Regions from separate parts of the Streptomyces sp. NPDC058646 genome, predicted to be linked through region 2. Evidence: riboswitches for the same ligand, from Rfam matches in the RefSeq annotation. Region 2 holds a riboswitch; the other holds the start of a gene.

Region 1 (7,059 bases), on a different contig from region 2:
TCGAGGTCCACGAGCCGCTGCCGCAGGGCAAGCTGCACACCCTCACCGCTCACGAGCAGTACGCGCCGGTCGAGATCGGCCCGACGGTCGACGAGAACGGTGTCGTGCGCAAGGTCAAGGGCACGGAGAAGCTGCGCGCGAAGCTCAGTAAGGGCTACTACGCGGAGGACAACCAGATCCCGAAGCCGACGGTGGAGGAGTACAAGGAGATCCAGAGCGGCCACGGCCACCACTGATCCCCTGTTGCACGCATGAGGGACCGGTTTCGGCCAGTCCTGGTGTCGCCACGGTGAGAGCCCCGTCCAGTGTCTGGACGGGGCTCTTTGCCGTCCCCGGGGCTGGATAGGCTGAGGGCCTTCCCCTTCGCCGTGGGTGGCGCACACGGGGGCGGCCCACTAGCACAGGAGCGGACCATGAACGTTGTGACCCCGGCAGGCGGCGACAGCGTGGCGGCCCGTGGCTGGCCGGGCGTCCTCGACGCCCTGCTGACCGGCCGGGACCTGAGCGCCGACGACACCGCCTGGGCCATGGACCGGATCATGCGCGGGGAGGCCACCGACGCCCAGATCGCCGGCTTCACGGTCGCGCTGCGGGCCAAGGGGGAGACGGTCGCGGAGATCAACGGCCTCGTCCGGGCGATGTACGCGCACGCCAACCTGATCGAGGTCCCGGGCCGGACGGTGGACATCGTCGGCACCGGCGGCGACGGGGCCAGGACGGTGAACATCTCGACGATGTCCGCGGTCGTGGTGGCCGGTACCGGCGCCAAGGTGGTCAAGCACGGGAACCGGGCCGCGTCCTCCGCGAGCGGCTCCTCGGACGTGCTGGAGAAGCTCGGGGTGAACCTCGACCTGAGCCGGGAGCGGGTGGTGCAGGTCGCCGAGGAGGCCGGCATCACCTTCTGCTTCGCGGTGAAGTTCCACCCGGCGCTGCGCCACGTGGCCGCGGCCCGCAAGGAGCTGGGCATCCGCACCTTCTTCAACGCGCTGGGCCCGCTGACCAATCCGGCCCGGGTGCGCGCCCAGGCGACCGGTGTGGCCGACCCCCGGATGGCCCCGATCATCGCGGGCGTGCTCGCCGAACGTGGCTCCTCCGCCCTGGTGTTCCGCGGCGACGACGGTCTGGACGAGCTGACCACGACGGCGACCTCGCGGGTGTGGTGGGTCCGCGACGGCAAGGTGGCGGAGCAGGTCTTCGACCCGCGCGACGTCGGCGTCGACCTGGTCGAGGTATCGGCCCTGGCCGGCGGGGACCCCTCGTACAACGCGGACGTGGCCCGCCGCCTGCTGGCGGGCGAGACCGGCCCGGTCCGCGACGCGGTACTGCTGAACTCGGCGGCGGCCCTGGTGGCCCTGGACCCGGGCACGGGCACGCTGGAGGAGCAGATCGCGGCGGGCATCGCCCGCGCGGCCCGCTCCATCGACTCGGGCGAGGCCCGGGCCGCGCTGGAGCGGTGGGTGGCGGCGAGCAACGCCTGAACCCGCCTGATCGTTTCGAGCCAAGGACCCGGTCCACGATGCGGACCGGGGTCTTGCGCTCGGGCGATCTTGTGGCAGGATGCTGACCAGGTCACGAGTGACAGCGTTCAGGCCCCGGCTTGCTGTCCGGCAACCCTCCTTCCGTGGCGGGGTGCCCCGGGTGATGACCGGGCCGTAGGCAGCGAGGTCTACGGCAAGCGCGGATCCCTCGACACCAGGGGTCCTGGTCTCTCGAGGAGCATTTTCCGTGAGCAAGCGAATGCGATAGGGCGACTCCGCCCCTCTTCCATCCTCGGACCAGGGTCACTGCCGTGTACGCGGTGTACCCGGACGAACCGTCCGAGGCCCCCCGTACCCCGCCGCACGGCCGTCGCGCCGTAGCCGGGCCGCGTACGGGCACGCCGAAGCCATTCACCCCTGCCTGCCGGGAGATACCGCCATGTCCGCATCCCTGAACGCCGCCGCCACCGCCGTCTCCGCCCCCGCCGCCGTGGACCCCGCCTGTGCCGAGCCGCTGCCGGTGCTCGGCCGGGACGTCACCGTCCCCCTCGTCACCGGGGGAGAGGTCACCTACGCGGCCCTCGACTACGCGGCCTCCGCGCCCGCGCTCCAGCGGGTCTGGGACGACGTGGCCGCCTACGCCCCGTACTACGGCAGCGTCCACCGCGGCGCCGGCTACCTCTCGCAGCTGTCCACCGACCTCTTCGAGCAGAGCCGGGCCACGGTCGCCGACTTCCTCGACTGCCGCCCTGCCGACCAGGTCGTCTTCACCCGCTCCACCACGGACTCCCTGAACCTGCTCGCCGCCGCCCTCCCGGCCGACTGCCAGGTCTTCGTCTTCGAGACCGAGCACCACGCCTCGCTGCTGCCGTGGACGAACGCGCAGGTCACCTACCTCAACGCCCCCCGCACCCCGGACGAGGCCGTCGCCGGCCTGGAGCGGGCGCTGGCCGACCGCGACCCCTACGGCCCGGCGCTGGTCTGCGTCACCGGTGCCTCCAACGTCACCGGTGAGCTGTGGCCGGTGAAGGAGCTGGCCGCCGCCGCGCACGCCCACGGTGCGCGGATCGTCCTGGACGCCGCCCAGCTCGCCCCGCACCACCCCGTCTCGGTCCAGGAGCTGGACGTGGACTGGGTCGCCTTCTCCGGACACAAGCTCTACGCCCCCTTCGGCTCGGGCGTCCTCGCCGGCCGCGCCGACTGGCTCCAGGAGGCCGAGCCGTACCTCGCGGGCGGCGGCGCCTCCCGCAAGGTCGCCCGGCGCGAGGACGGCGGGGTGGACGTCGAGTGGCACACCACGGCCGCCCGCCACGAGGCCGGCTCCCCGAACGTCATCGGCGTCTACTCCATCGCCTCCGCCTGCAAGGCCCTGCGGGAGGCCGGGTTCGACAGCCTCGTCGCCCGGGAGAACCACCTCATCGCGAAGGTCCGCGAGGGTCTGGCGGAGGTCCCGGCGGTCCGCGTCCTGTCCCTGTTCGGGGACGACGCCCCGCGGGTCGGCGTCATCTCCTTCGTCGTGGACGGCTGGAACAGCTCGCACTTCGCGGCGGCCCTCTCCGCCGAGTACGGCATCGGCGTCCGCGACGGCCTGTTCTGCGCCCACCCGCTGGTCCGCACCCTGCTGGGCAGCGAGCCGCAGGCCCAGGGCGAGTGCGGCGCGCCGGAGGCGGCCCCGGGGGAGCGCTCGCTGAACGCGATCCGCGTCAGCTTCGGCGCCGGCACCCCCGACGAGCACGTGGAGCGGTTCGTGCGGGCGGTGAAGGAACTCGTCGCGGACGGCGCCAAGTGGCAGTACCGCACCGAAGAGGGCCGCTGCGTCCCGGCCGTCTGACGGGCTGCGGCCCGTCACGTACGGGCACCCGCTGCCGGCCGCCTGGGCGGCAAAGGGCGGGCCGCTGCCCGCGGCGCAGACGCGCGCACGGGTGGACTGCCTCCCGGAGCCCGGGCCACGGCGGAGCCGAGGGGGAGGCGGCGGGCCGCGCCGGAGCGTCAGGCGTCCAGGCCGATGGCGAAGGCCGCTTCCAGGTCGTGCTGGGAGTACGTGCGGAACGCCACGTGCGTGTCGGTCGCCTCGACGCCCGGGATCTTGCTGATGCGGCCCGGGATGATGTCCGCCAGGTTCTCGTGGCGGGCCACGCGGACCAGCGCGATGAGGTCGTACGTACCCGTGACGGAGTAGACCTCGCTGACGCTGTCCAGCGCGGCGATGGACTCGGCGATCTCGGGGATGCGGTCCACGCTGGTCTTGATGAGCACGATCGCGGTGATCACGGCTGGCTGTCTCCCTCGGTGGCCGTCGCTGGTCGCCCCACTCTAGTCGTACGCCGATAGCGGACCCAGGCGTAGACGAAGCCGAGCGAGAAGCCCACCAGGTGGGCCAGATAGGCGACTCCGGGTCCGCTCTCCGCCCGGTGCGCCGCCACCCACTGCAGGGCGAACCAGAACAGCAGCACGATCCACGCCGGGAAGCGCAGCGGCAGGAAGAACAGGAAGGGGAACAGGCTGGTCACCCTGGCCCTCGGGAGCAGGCACAGGAAGGCGCCCAGGACGGCCGAGATGGCCCCGGACGCCCCGACCAGCGCGTGCGAGGACCCCGCGTACGCGGCCGCGTACGCCGCCAGCGCCAGGTACCCCGTACAGATGACGAAGACGAGGAACGCCGGGCGGCCCATCCGCTCCTCCGTCATCGCCCCGAAGACGTGGAGGAAGAGCATGTTCCCGAGCAGGTGCAGCCAGCTGCCGTGGACGAACAGCGCGGTCAGCGGTGTCAGCCAGGCGCGCGGGGAGCCGGTGAAGAGCTCGTCGGGGACCACGCCCCAGCGGTGGAAGTACGCCGTCCCCGAGGACAGCAGCGCGTCGCCCGTCCCGTAGGCCGGGTTCAGGCCCGAGGCGGGGCCGAACAGGAACACCACACAGCAGCCGGCGATCAGCGCGTGGGTGACCACCGGTCCCCGCGCGGCCTCGCGGACGGTCCGCCACCTCATGCTCATGCGACCGAGCATGACGCAACCGGGCCCACCTGAAGCGGTGGCAGGCCGTAGGGTTACGAGCTGCGGTCCGCCGGGCGACGCGTCCGGGTCCGCGGACGGCTTTAATTGAAGCAGCTACGAAGGAGAGAGCGGCCTGATGACGGTTCCCCTGCCGACCGACACCACCCGGTGGCGCTGCACCCTGTGCGGCAACCTCACGCGCTTCGACGTCACCCGTTCGTCGAAGGTCGTGGAGTACGTCCACCTGGACCTCGCCGGGGAGCCCAAGGTCGAGGAGCGCGAGGTGGTCAATGAGACCATCGAGTCGGTCCGCTGCCGCTGGTGCAACGCGGTGGACCAGATCGAGCTCGTGGACAGGCCGGGCGCGGACTCCTGAGGGAGCCGCGTCCACAGGTAGATCACGGTAGGGGTGACGGATTGTGGAGCCAGCAAGCGGCGCTGAGCCGGCCGATTCGGCCGGCGACGCCGCCGAGGTGCTCGACCGCCCGCTGCCGGAAGGCGTGCGGCGCCGGGTCGTCGCGTTCGTGTCGGACGCCTTCGGCGGGCTGACGGTCGCGGACCTCCCGGCGCAGCTGCGCCAGTACGCCCGGTTCACCCCGTCCCGGCGCGCCAAGTTCGCGGGCAACGCCATGGCCGCGGCGGTGGAGACCGATGCCGTGTTCCGCGGCAGGGTCGCCGAGAAGCTGCGCGAGGCGCAGACGGACCTGACCGCGGCGCTGGAGGCCGGTGCGCCGCCCGCCGCCGCGGACCCCCTGGACGTGGCGGCCGCCGCGTACGTCCTGCGGCCGGTCGGCTGGGTGAAGCTGGTGGCCGCCGCGGGCGAGGAGGCGCAGCGCGCCGACGCCGAGCGGATCGGCGAGGAGACCCGGCGCGAACTGGACCGGCTCCGCGAGGAACTGGCCCACGTACGGGAACTGCAGCGCACCGGCGGCGAGCAGGTGCGGACCGAGCTGGACGCCGCCCGCAAGGAAGCGGAATCGCTTCAGCGCAAGCTGCGCAGCGCCCTCAGCGACGTCAAGCGCGGCGAGGCGGCCCTGCGCAAGCTGAACGCCGAGGTCGACGGGATCCGCGGCGAGGCGGCCGCCCGGGTGACCGCCGCCGAGAGCGAGAACAGGCGGCTCAAGTCGCGTCTGGCGGAGGTGGAGACGGCGCTGGAGACCTCGCGCCGGGCCACCCGCGAGGGGCGCAGCATCGAGGACATGCGGCTGCGGCTGCTGCTGGACACCGTGCTGGACGCGGCGCAGGGGCTGCGCCGCGAGCTGGCGCTGCCGCCGGTCTCGACGCGCCCGGCCGACACCGTGGAAGCGGTGGAGCCGGGCAGGATGACGCCGAAGGACATCGCGGCCCGGGCCCTGTCGGAGACCGACCCGGCCCTGCTGGACCAGTTGCTGGCGCTGCCTCAGGCCCATCTGGTGGTCGACGGCTACAACGTGACGAAGACGGGCTATCCGACGATGCCGCTGGAGAAGCAGCGGCTGCGGCTCCTGGGAGGCCTGTCGATGCTGGCCGCGCAGACGGGCGCGGAGATGACCTGCGTGTTCGACGGGGCGGAGCTGGCGGCCCCGGTGCTGCTCGCGCCGCCGCGCGGGGTGCGGGTGCTGTTCTCCAAGGCCGGGGTGACGGCGGACGAGCTGATCCGCCAGCTGGTGCGCGCCGAGCCGCCCGGCCGCCCGGTGGTCGTGGTCTCCACGGACCGGGAGGTCGCCGACGGGGTGGCCAAGGCCGGGGCGCGGCCCGTAGCGTCCGCCTTGCTCCTGAAGCGGCTTTCGCGCGTTTCGTAACTCCTGGGCCCAATGCCGGAATTGGCAGACCGTCTGCGGGACGCACCGTCAAGTACCCGGCACAGAGCGTGCACTGTAGGTAAAGAAGCTGGTGGGCGGGCGAATTTTTTCCCGACAGGATTTGAAGTGATCACAGCCGGGTCACTAGGGTCTGCTCAAACCTTCGTGCGGTAGATCACTCATTCGGGGTGGCGGCGGAGGTGCTGCCGAGTTGCGTACTTCGGCGGCTCGAGGAAGAAGGAGCTCGCCTTCGTGGCGTCCCACCGTCGACCCAAGCAGCCGAACCGCGCACGCGTGACCGTCCTGACCGCCACCGCGGCCGCGGCCGTCGCCCTCTCCGCCCAGGGCGCCTCCGCCGCTCCGGCCAAGCCGGGCAAGGACGAGGTCAAGGCCCAGGTCGACGCACTCTACGAAGAGGCGGAGCAGGCCACCGAGAAGTTCAACGGGGCCAAGGAGCGCCAGGAGAAGCTGGAGAAGGAGATAGCCCAGCTCCAGGACCAGGTCGCGCGCGGCCAGGGCGACCTCAACGAGCTGCGCAACGGGCTGGGTTCGATGGCCAGCGCCCAGTACCGCAACGGCGGCATCGACCAGTCCCTCTCCCTCTTCCTCTCCGCCGACCCCGACAGCTACCTCGAAAAGGCCTCCACGCTGGAGCACCTGAGCGGCAAGCAGGTCGAAACCGTCCAGAAGATCCAGGCCAAGCAGCGCAGCCTCGCGCAGCAGCGCCAGGAGGCCTCCGGCAAGCTCACCGACCTCGATGCCACCCGCAAGGAGCTCGGCGAGAAGAAGAAGGTCTCGCAGGACAAGCTC
Region 2 (7,059 bases):
GACAGCGCCGCGCAGATCCACAGCGCTTCCGGCTGCCGGGCCAGTGCGGCCGAGAGGCCGGAGACGAGACCGCCCCCGCCGCGGCGGGCACTGAGGGTGCCTTCGGCCGAGAGGTCGTAGGAGAGGGGGCCGCGGTTCGCTGCAACGAGTACCTGAGAAGCCATGCGGCCAACCTAGCCCGGCTCGTGCTCGCTCAAACGTGCGTAACCCTCACGCCACGCGGCGTCGCGCGTACTCCGTGATGCCCGCCATCGGAGGCCGCTCCTCGGTGTCCACCGGGTAGGTCCGGGGCACGAACCCGTGCGGCGCGCGCTCGAACTGGACGAGTTCCGGCCGTACGAGGTGCCCGCGCGAGAGGCGCACCTGCGCGGTGCGGTAGATCGCCGCGGCCATCCGGCCCAGCGCCTTCCCGTCCTGGTGCCGGTGGAGCCGTACGCCGACGTCCACCTGGGCCAGGGCGTCCAGCCCGACCGTGTGCAGGGCGTCCACCAGCAGGCCCAGCTCGACCCCGTAGCCCACGGGGAACGGCAGCCGTTCCAGCAGGCTGCGGCGCACGGCGTACTCGCCTCCCAGCGGCTGCACGAAACCGGCCAGCTGCGGCCAGTGCAGGTTCAGGAGGGGGCGGGCGACCAGCTCGGTCACCCTGCCGCCCTGCCCGGGGGCGTCGCCGAGCGGCCGGTCGTACATCGCCTTGACGAACTGCACGTCCGGGTCGGTCAGCAGCGGTCCGACGATTCCGGAGACGAAGGCGGAGGAGAAGTCCCGCAGGTCCGCGTCGACGAAGCAGACCACGTCCCCGGTGGTGGTCAGCAGTGAACGCCACAGCACCTCGCCCTTGCCGGGCAGGGCCGGTATCCGCGGCAGGATCCCGTCGCGGTGCACCACCCGGGCGCCCGCCTTCGACGCGACCTCCGCCGTGCGGTCGGTGGAGCCCGAGTCGATCACGACGAGCTCGTCCACCAGCGGGACCGGCAGTCCCTCGATCAGCTCGCGCCGGATCACCTCGACGATCGCGCCGACGGTCGGCTCCTCGTCGAGCGCGGGCAGCACCACGCTGACCGTGGTGCCCGCTGCCCGTTTCCGCTCCAGCAGCTGGTCGAGCGGTCGGTCGGCGGCGGACCAGGAGCGGTCGGCGAGCCAGCGCTCCACCTCTTCCAGCACTTTCAGCACTCCCTGCCGTTCGGCGGTTTGACCCCATTGAGATCCATCTCGCGGTTCGGACGGCTGTCTCAACCACCCGGGGCCTTCGGTTACAGTCTTGAACAACGCGAAGGACCATCGCATGTCGGGGGTCCTCGCGCACAAACGCCCGGGCGCGCCATAGAGCGCGCGGCCCGGTGCCATACCGCTCATCCAGAGGGGCAGAGGGACACGGCCCGTTGAAGCCCCGGCAACCCTCCAGTCGGTCTCGCGATCGCTACGTCAGCGACATCTGCGAGGTCCCCGGCTAGGGAAGGTGCCAATTCCGTCTCATGGCGAAGTGCGCCATGGGGAAGATGAGGAGAAAGGGCCTCGCCATCATGGCTGCACAGACTGTCGCCACCTCTGCCGACCAGGATTCTGTCGACCTCGGACCTGCCACCGGCCTTTCCTGTCGCGAGTGCGGCACCCGCTTCGGACTCGGCCCCATCTTCGCGTGCGCCGAGTGCTTCGGACCGCTGGAAGTCGCCTACGACCTCCCCACCGGCGACCCGGAGGCCCTGCGCGCCGCGATCGAGGCGGGCCCGAACAACATCTGGCGCTACGCCCCGCTGCTGCCCGTCCCCGCGGACGTGGCCTCCAAGCCCAGCCTGAACCCCGGCTTCACCAAGCTCGTGGACGCGGCCAACCTGGCCAAGGAGCTGGGTGTCACCGGCAAGCTCTACGTCAAGGACGACTCCGGCAACCCGACGCACTCCTTCAAGGACCGCGTCGTGGCCATCGCCGTCGAGGCGGCCCGCGCCTTCGGCTTCACGACCCTCTCCTGCTCCTCCACCGGCAACCTGGCCGGCGCCGTCGGCGCCGCTGCCGCCCGGGCCGGATTCCGCTCCTGCGTGTTCATCCCGCACGACCTGGAGCAGGGCAAGGTCGTCATGGCCGGCGTGTACGGCGGCGAGCTGGTCGGCATCGAGGGCAACTACGACGACGTCAACCGCTTCTGCTCCGAGCTCATCGGCGACCCGCTGGGCGAGGGCTGGGGCTTCGTCAACGTCAACCTGCGCCCGTACTACGGCGAGGGATCCAAGACGCTCGCGTACGAGATCTGCGAGCAGCTCGGCTGGCAGCTGCCCGACCAGATCGTCATCCCGATCGCGTCCGGCTCGCAGCTGACGAAGATCGACAAGGGTCTGCAGGAGCTCATCAAGCTCGGCCTCGTCGAGGACAAGCCGTACAAGATCTTCGGCGCCCAGGCCGAGGGCTGCTCCCCGGTGTCGGCCGCCTTCAAGGCCGGTCACGACGTGGTCCGCCCGCAGAAGCCGAACACCATCGCCAAGTCGCTGGCCATCGGCAACCCGGCGGACGGCCCGTACGTCCTGGACATCGCGCGGCGCACCGGCGGATTCGTCGAGGACGTCAACGACGAGCAGGTCGTCGAGGCCATCAAGATCCTCGCGCAGACCGAGGGCATCTTCGCCGAGACCGCCGGCGGCGTGACCGTCGGCGTGACGAAGAAGCTCATCGAGAACGGGCAGCTCGACCCGGCGCTGACCACCGTCGTCCTGAACACCGGTGACGGCCTCAAGACCCTGGAGGCGGTGGCCGCGGACAGCGGCCAGACCGCGACCATCCGCCCGAGCCTGGACGCCTTCCGCGCCGCCGGACTGGCCTGACCATCTCCTCCTGCTCCCCGGAAAGGCAGTAGCGCCATGAGCGTCAACGTCCGCATCCCCACCATCCTGCGCACCTACACCGGCGGCCGGGCCGAGGTGTCCGCCGAGGGTGCCAACCTGGCCGAGGTCATCGAGTCCCTGGAGAAGAACCACCCGGGCATCGCCGCGCGCGTCCTGGACGACCAGGGCAAGCTGCGCCGCTTCGTCAACGTCTACGTGAACGACGACGACGTGCGGTTCGAGGGCGGCCTGGAGGCCGTGACCCCGGACGGTGCCGGCGTCTCGATCATCCCGGCCGTCGCGGGCGGCTGACCTTCCCGTAGGTGACGCGCAAAAACGTAATTGCCCCCTCCGCTAAAAAGCGGAGGGGGCAATTCAGCTTGATTGGGCGCGGTAGGGTTGGGGAAGTCCCCTCCGCTGTTCTTGCCCGCCGCATATGAACGGGTCGCGTGAGGGTCGACATCGGGTCAATGTGCAAGTGCGGTATGGGGCTTTGGCGCAATATGCCTGGCCCGAGTTGCCCTGGGATATGGCAAATTTTCACTTTATTTCTGTGTTTCTGGGTGTCCAGAATTCTCGTGGGATTGACCTGTTGCAGACAGCACTCGCGCAGATACATTCAGCCTCGGTCGACGCGTTCCGACGCAAGTGATGACCCGGGACCGCGAAGTGCGTTCCTGCGCAAGGGCCAGTAATAGGGGAGTTAGGCATGGCTCAGGGCACCGTCAAGTGGTTCAACGCGGAGAAGGGCTACGGCTTCATCGCGGTCGACGGTGGTGCGGATGTGTTCGTCCACTACAGCGCCATCCAGATGGACGGGTACCGCACCCTTGAAGAGGGTCAGCGGGTCGAGTTCGAGATCTCGCAGGGCCAGAAGGGTCCGCAGGCGGACATGGTCAAGCTCGCACTCGGCTAGTCCTGGCGCGATCGACCGCCCACGCACTGTGTTCGACGTACGAGGGGCCCACATCCTGGACACGGGATGGGGGCCCCTCGTGCGTTGTGGCCGGTCGGCCCCTGTCCTGTCCGGTTCCTCGCCCGGCGTTGCCCGAAGCCGCTTGCACTCGCGGGGGGCGAGTGCTAATCATTGGCGTTAGCACTCTCCAAGCGAGAGTGCTACCAAAACGAGGACCGGGCCGGTGAGGCCCGCAGGTCCGGCGGGAAGGAACCGCCGGGCACGCAGGCCGTCCGTCGCGGGCGCGGGCGCGGTCCGGAGCAATCCACCCCTGTCCGGGAGGACCACTTCAGATGGCCAAGATCATTGCGTTCGACGAGGAGGCCCGGCGCGGTCTCGAGCGTGGGATGAACCAGCTCGCCGACGCCGTCAAGGTCACCCTTGGCCCCAAGGGTCGCAACGTCGTCCTTGAGAAGAAGTGGGGCGCCCCCACGATCACCAACGATGGTGTCTCCATCGCCAAGGAGATCGAGCTCGAGGACCCGTACGAGAAGATCGGCGCCGAGCTGGTCAAGGAAGTCGCCAAGAAGACGGACGACGTCGCCGGCGACGGTACGACCACCGCCACCGTGCTCGCCCAGGCGCTCGTCCGCGAGGGCCTGCGCAACGTGGCCGCCGGCGCCAACCCGATGGCCCTCAAGCGTGGTATCGAGAAGGCCGTCGAGGCCGTCTCCGCCGCCCTGCTCGCCCAGGCCAAGGACGTCGAGACCAAGGAGCAGATCGCTTCCACGGCTTCCATCTCCGCCGCCGACACCCAGATCGGCGAGCTCATCGCCGAGGCGATGGACAAGGTCGGCAAGGAAGGCGTCATCACCGTCGAGGAGTCGCAGACCTTCGGTCTGGAGCTCGAGCTCACCGAGGGCATGCGCTTCGACAAGGGCTACATCTCGGCGTACTTCGCCACCGACATGGAGCGTATGGAGGCGTCGCTCGACGACCCGTACATCCTGATCGTCAACTCCAAGATCGGCTCGGTCAAGGACCTGCTGCCGCTCCTGGAGAAGGTCATGCAGTCCGGCAAGCCGCTGCTGATCATCGCCGAGGACGTCGAGGGCGAGGCCCTGTCGACCCTGGTCGTCAACAAGATCCGTGGCACCTTCAAGTCCGTCGCCGTCAAGGCCCCGGGCTTCGGTGACCGCCGCAAGGCCATGCTCGGCGACATCGCCATCCTCACCGGTGGCACCGTCATCTCCGAGGAGGTCGGCCTCAAGCTGGAGAACGCCGGTCTCGACCTGCTCGGCCGCGCCCGCAAGGTCGTCATCACCAAGGACGAGACCACGATCGTCGACGGTTCGGGCGACAGCGACCAGGTCCAGGGTCGCGTCAACCAGATCCGCGCCGAGATCGAGAACTCCGACTCGGACTACGACCGCGAGAAGCTCCAGGAGCGCCTCGCGAAGCTGGCCGGCGGCGTGGCCGTCATCAAGGCCGGTGCCGCGACCGAGGTCGAGCTCAAGGAGCGCAAGCACCGCATCGAGGACGCCGTCCGCAACGCGAAGGCGGCCGTCGAGGAGGGCATCGTCGCCGGTGGTGGCGTGGCCCTGCTGCAGGCCTCCTCGGTCTTCGAGAAGCTCGACCTGTCGGGTGACGAGGCGACCGGCGCCAACGCCGTGAAGCTCGCGCTCGAGGCCCCGCTGAAGCAGATCGCCGTCAACGGTGGTCTCGAGGGTGGCGTCGTCGTGGAGAAGGTCCGCAACCTCACCGTGGGCTGGGGCCTGAACGCCGCGACCGGCGAATACGTCGACATGATCGCCGAGGGCATCATCGACCCGGCGAAGGTCACGCGTTCCGCGCTGCAGAACGCCGCGTCGATCGCCGCGCTGTTCCTCACCACCGAGGCCGTCATCGCCGACAAGCCCGAGAAGGCCGGTGCCCCCGCGGGCGGCGGCATGCCGGGCGGTGACATGGACTTCTGATCGGCCCCTGGCTGATCGGCTGTTCTCGAACCGAGGGCGGCACCCACTCCGGACGGAGCGGGTGCCGCCCTCGGGCGTTCCACCGGGCCCGCTCCGTACGGGAAGCCGCCGGGCCGCGCCCTTCAGAACGCCGTGTCGAGGGTGCAGCCGAAGGGAGCCGGTACGCGCAGCGCCTCGCCGAAGGACACCGTCGTACGGGAGCGGTAGCCGTGCGGGGACGGGTCGTGGAAGCAGGTGATCTCCACGTCCTGCAGGTCGACGACCAGGTAGACCGGGACGAGCAGGCCGTGGACGTCCAGCTTCTCGTTCCAGTCCGCGTCCTTCGCGGAGACCGACGTGAACTCGGCGACCAGCGACAGGGCCGCCCCGTCCACGGGAACTCGAAGAGGAACGGCGCGACGTCCGTCACGTGGTTCTCGGGAGCGTGGGGCTCAAGCTGTCGGCGCAGCGTGCGCATCGGGCGGTAGTAGCGCAGCTTGGACCACGGTGACACGACGATCTTCCCCCGGATGAGCTTGGCGCGTGCCCGGTACTCGGGACGGGGCGGCGGTGGGGGCCCGGGTTTGGTTGACTCGGGGCATGAGCGAGAGCAGTGCACCCTTCGTCAAGATCTGCGGGCTGAAGACCGCCCACGACGTCGACGTGGCCGTGGCGGCCGGGGCCGACGCCGTCGGGTTCGTCTTCGCGCCCGGCAGCCCCCGCACGATCGGGGCCGGCCTGGCGCGCGAGCTGGGCGGGCGGGTGCCCGCCGGGGTGCTGACCGTCGGGGTGTTCCGCGGGCAGCCTCTGGAGGAGGTGCGGCGTCTCGCCGAGGAGAGCGGGGTGCGCGGGGTGCAACTGCACGGGGACGAGGGGCCCGCGTACTACGGGGAACTGCGGGCCCCCGGCCGGACCCTCCTGCGGGCCACCGCCGGGCACGTAAAGCGCTGCGGCGAGTACGGCGAGGACCTGCTGCTCCTCGACGCCCCCGACCCCGGCTCCGGCAAGCCCTGGAACTGGGGCTCCGCGGAGTTCACCGCTCCCGAAGGGCACTGGCTGCTCGCGGGCGGGCTCACCCCGGACAACGTCGGGGAGGCCCTGCGCAGCACCGGCGCGTGGGGCGTGGACGTGTCCAGCGGGGTCGAAAGGGAGCGCGGGGTGAAGTCCCCCGACCTGATCCGCGCCTTCGTGCGCGCGGCGCACCACCGCGGCGACTGAACGCAGTCGTGCGATCACTCTCGGCGAGAACCGGTGGTTGAGCCGGTTCCCGCCGGGCACAGCACAGGCATGGTCTCGGAAACGCTCGGATGGCTGCGGCGCCTGTCCCGCCGCCTCGCCCCGCGGGCCGGCGGGGGCCTGGCCCCCTTCAGGCCCCGCCCCGCCCCCGTCTTCACCGCCG

Evidence for each region. Region 2 has a riboswitch for S-adenosylmethionine ahead of thrC (threonine synthase). Riboswitches for the same ligand answer to the same signal wherever they lie in the genome.
Region 1: it holds a riboswitch for S-adenosylmethionine, as region 2 does, so the genes downstream of both, ACFWUZ_RS27420 (aminotransferase class V-fold PLP-dependent enzyme) here and thrC (threonine synthase) in region 2, are expected to answer to the same signal.

What each region holds. Positions count from the first base shown of each region.
Region 1 is NZ_JBHXRK010000025.1:107,780-114,838, forward strand. It holds gene ACFWUZ_RS27410 (cytochrome bc complex cytochrome b subunit) at 1-236, shown strand, start outside; gene trpD (anthranilate phosphoribosyltransferase) at 414-1,478, shown strand; SAM riboswitch class IV at 1,568-1,684, shown strand; gene ACFWUZ_RS27420 (aminotransferase class V-fold PLP-dependent enzyme) at 1,918-3,309, shown strand; gene ACFWUZ_RS27425 (Lrp/AsnC family transcriptional regulator) at 3,468-3,749, opposite strand; gene ACFWUZ_RS27430 (rhomboid family intramembrane serine protease) at 3,746-4,468, opposite strand; gene ACFWUZ_RS27435 (hypothetical protein) at 4,605-4,844, shown strand; gene ACFWUZ_RS27440 (NYN domain-containing protein) at 4,885-6,249, shown strand; gene ACFWUZ_RS27445 (NlpC/P60 family protein) at 6,502-7,059, shown strand, end outside.
Region 2 is NZ_JBHXRK010000016.1:115,873-122,931, forward strand. It holds gene ACFWUZ_RS20720 (trehalose-6-phosphate synthase) at 1-164, opposite strand, end outside; gene ACFWUZ_RS20725 (glucosyl-3-phosphoglycerate synthase) at 211-1,161, opposite strand; SAM riboswitch class I at 1,347-1,503, shown strand; gene thrC (threonine synthase) at 1,521-2,810, shown strand; gene ACFWUZ_RS20735 (MoaD/ThiS family protein) at 2,847-3,122, shown strand; gene ACFWUZ_RS20740 (cold-shock protein) at 3,520-3,726, shown strand; gene groL (chaperonin GroEL) at 4,059-5,681, shown strand; gene ACFWUZ_RS20750 (hypothetical protein) at 5,804-6,055, opposite strand; gene ACFWUZ_RS20755 (phosphoribosylanthranilate isomerase) at 6,261-6,878, shown strand; gene ACFWUZ_RS20760 (beta-glucanase) at 6,948-7,059, shown strand, end outside.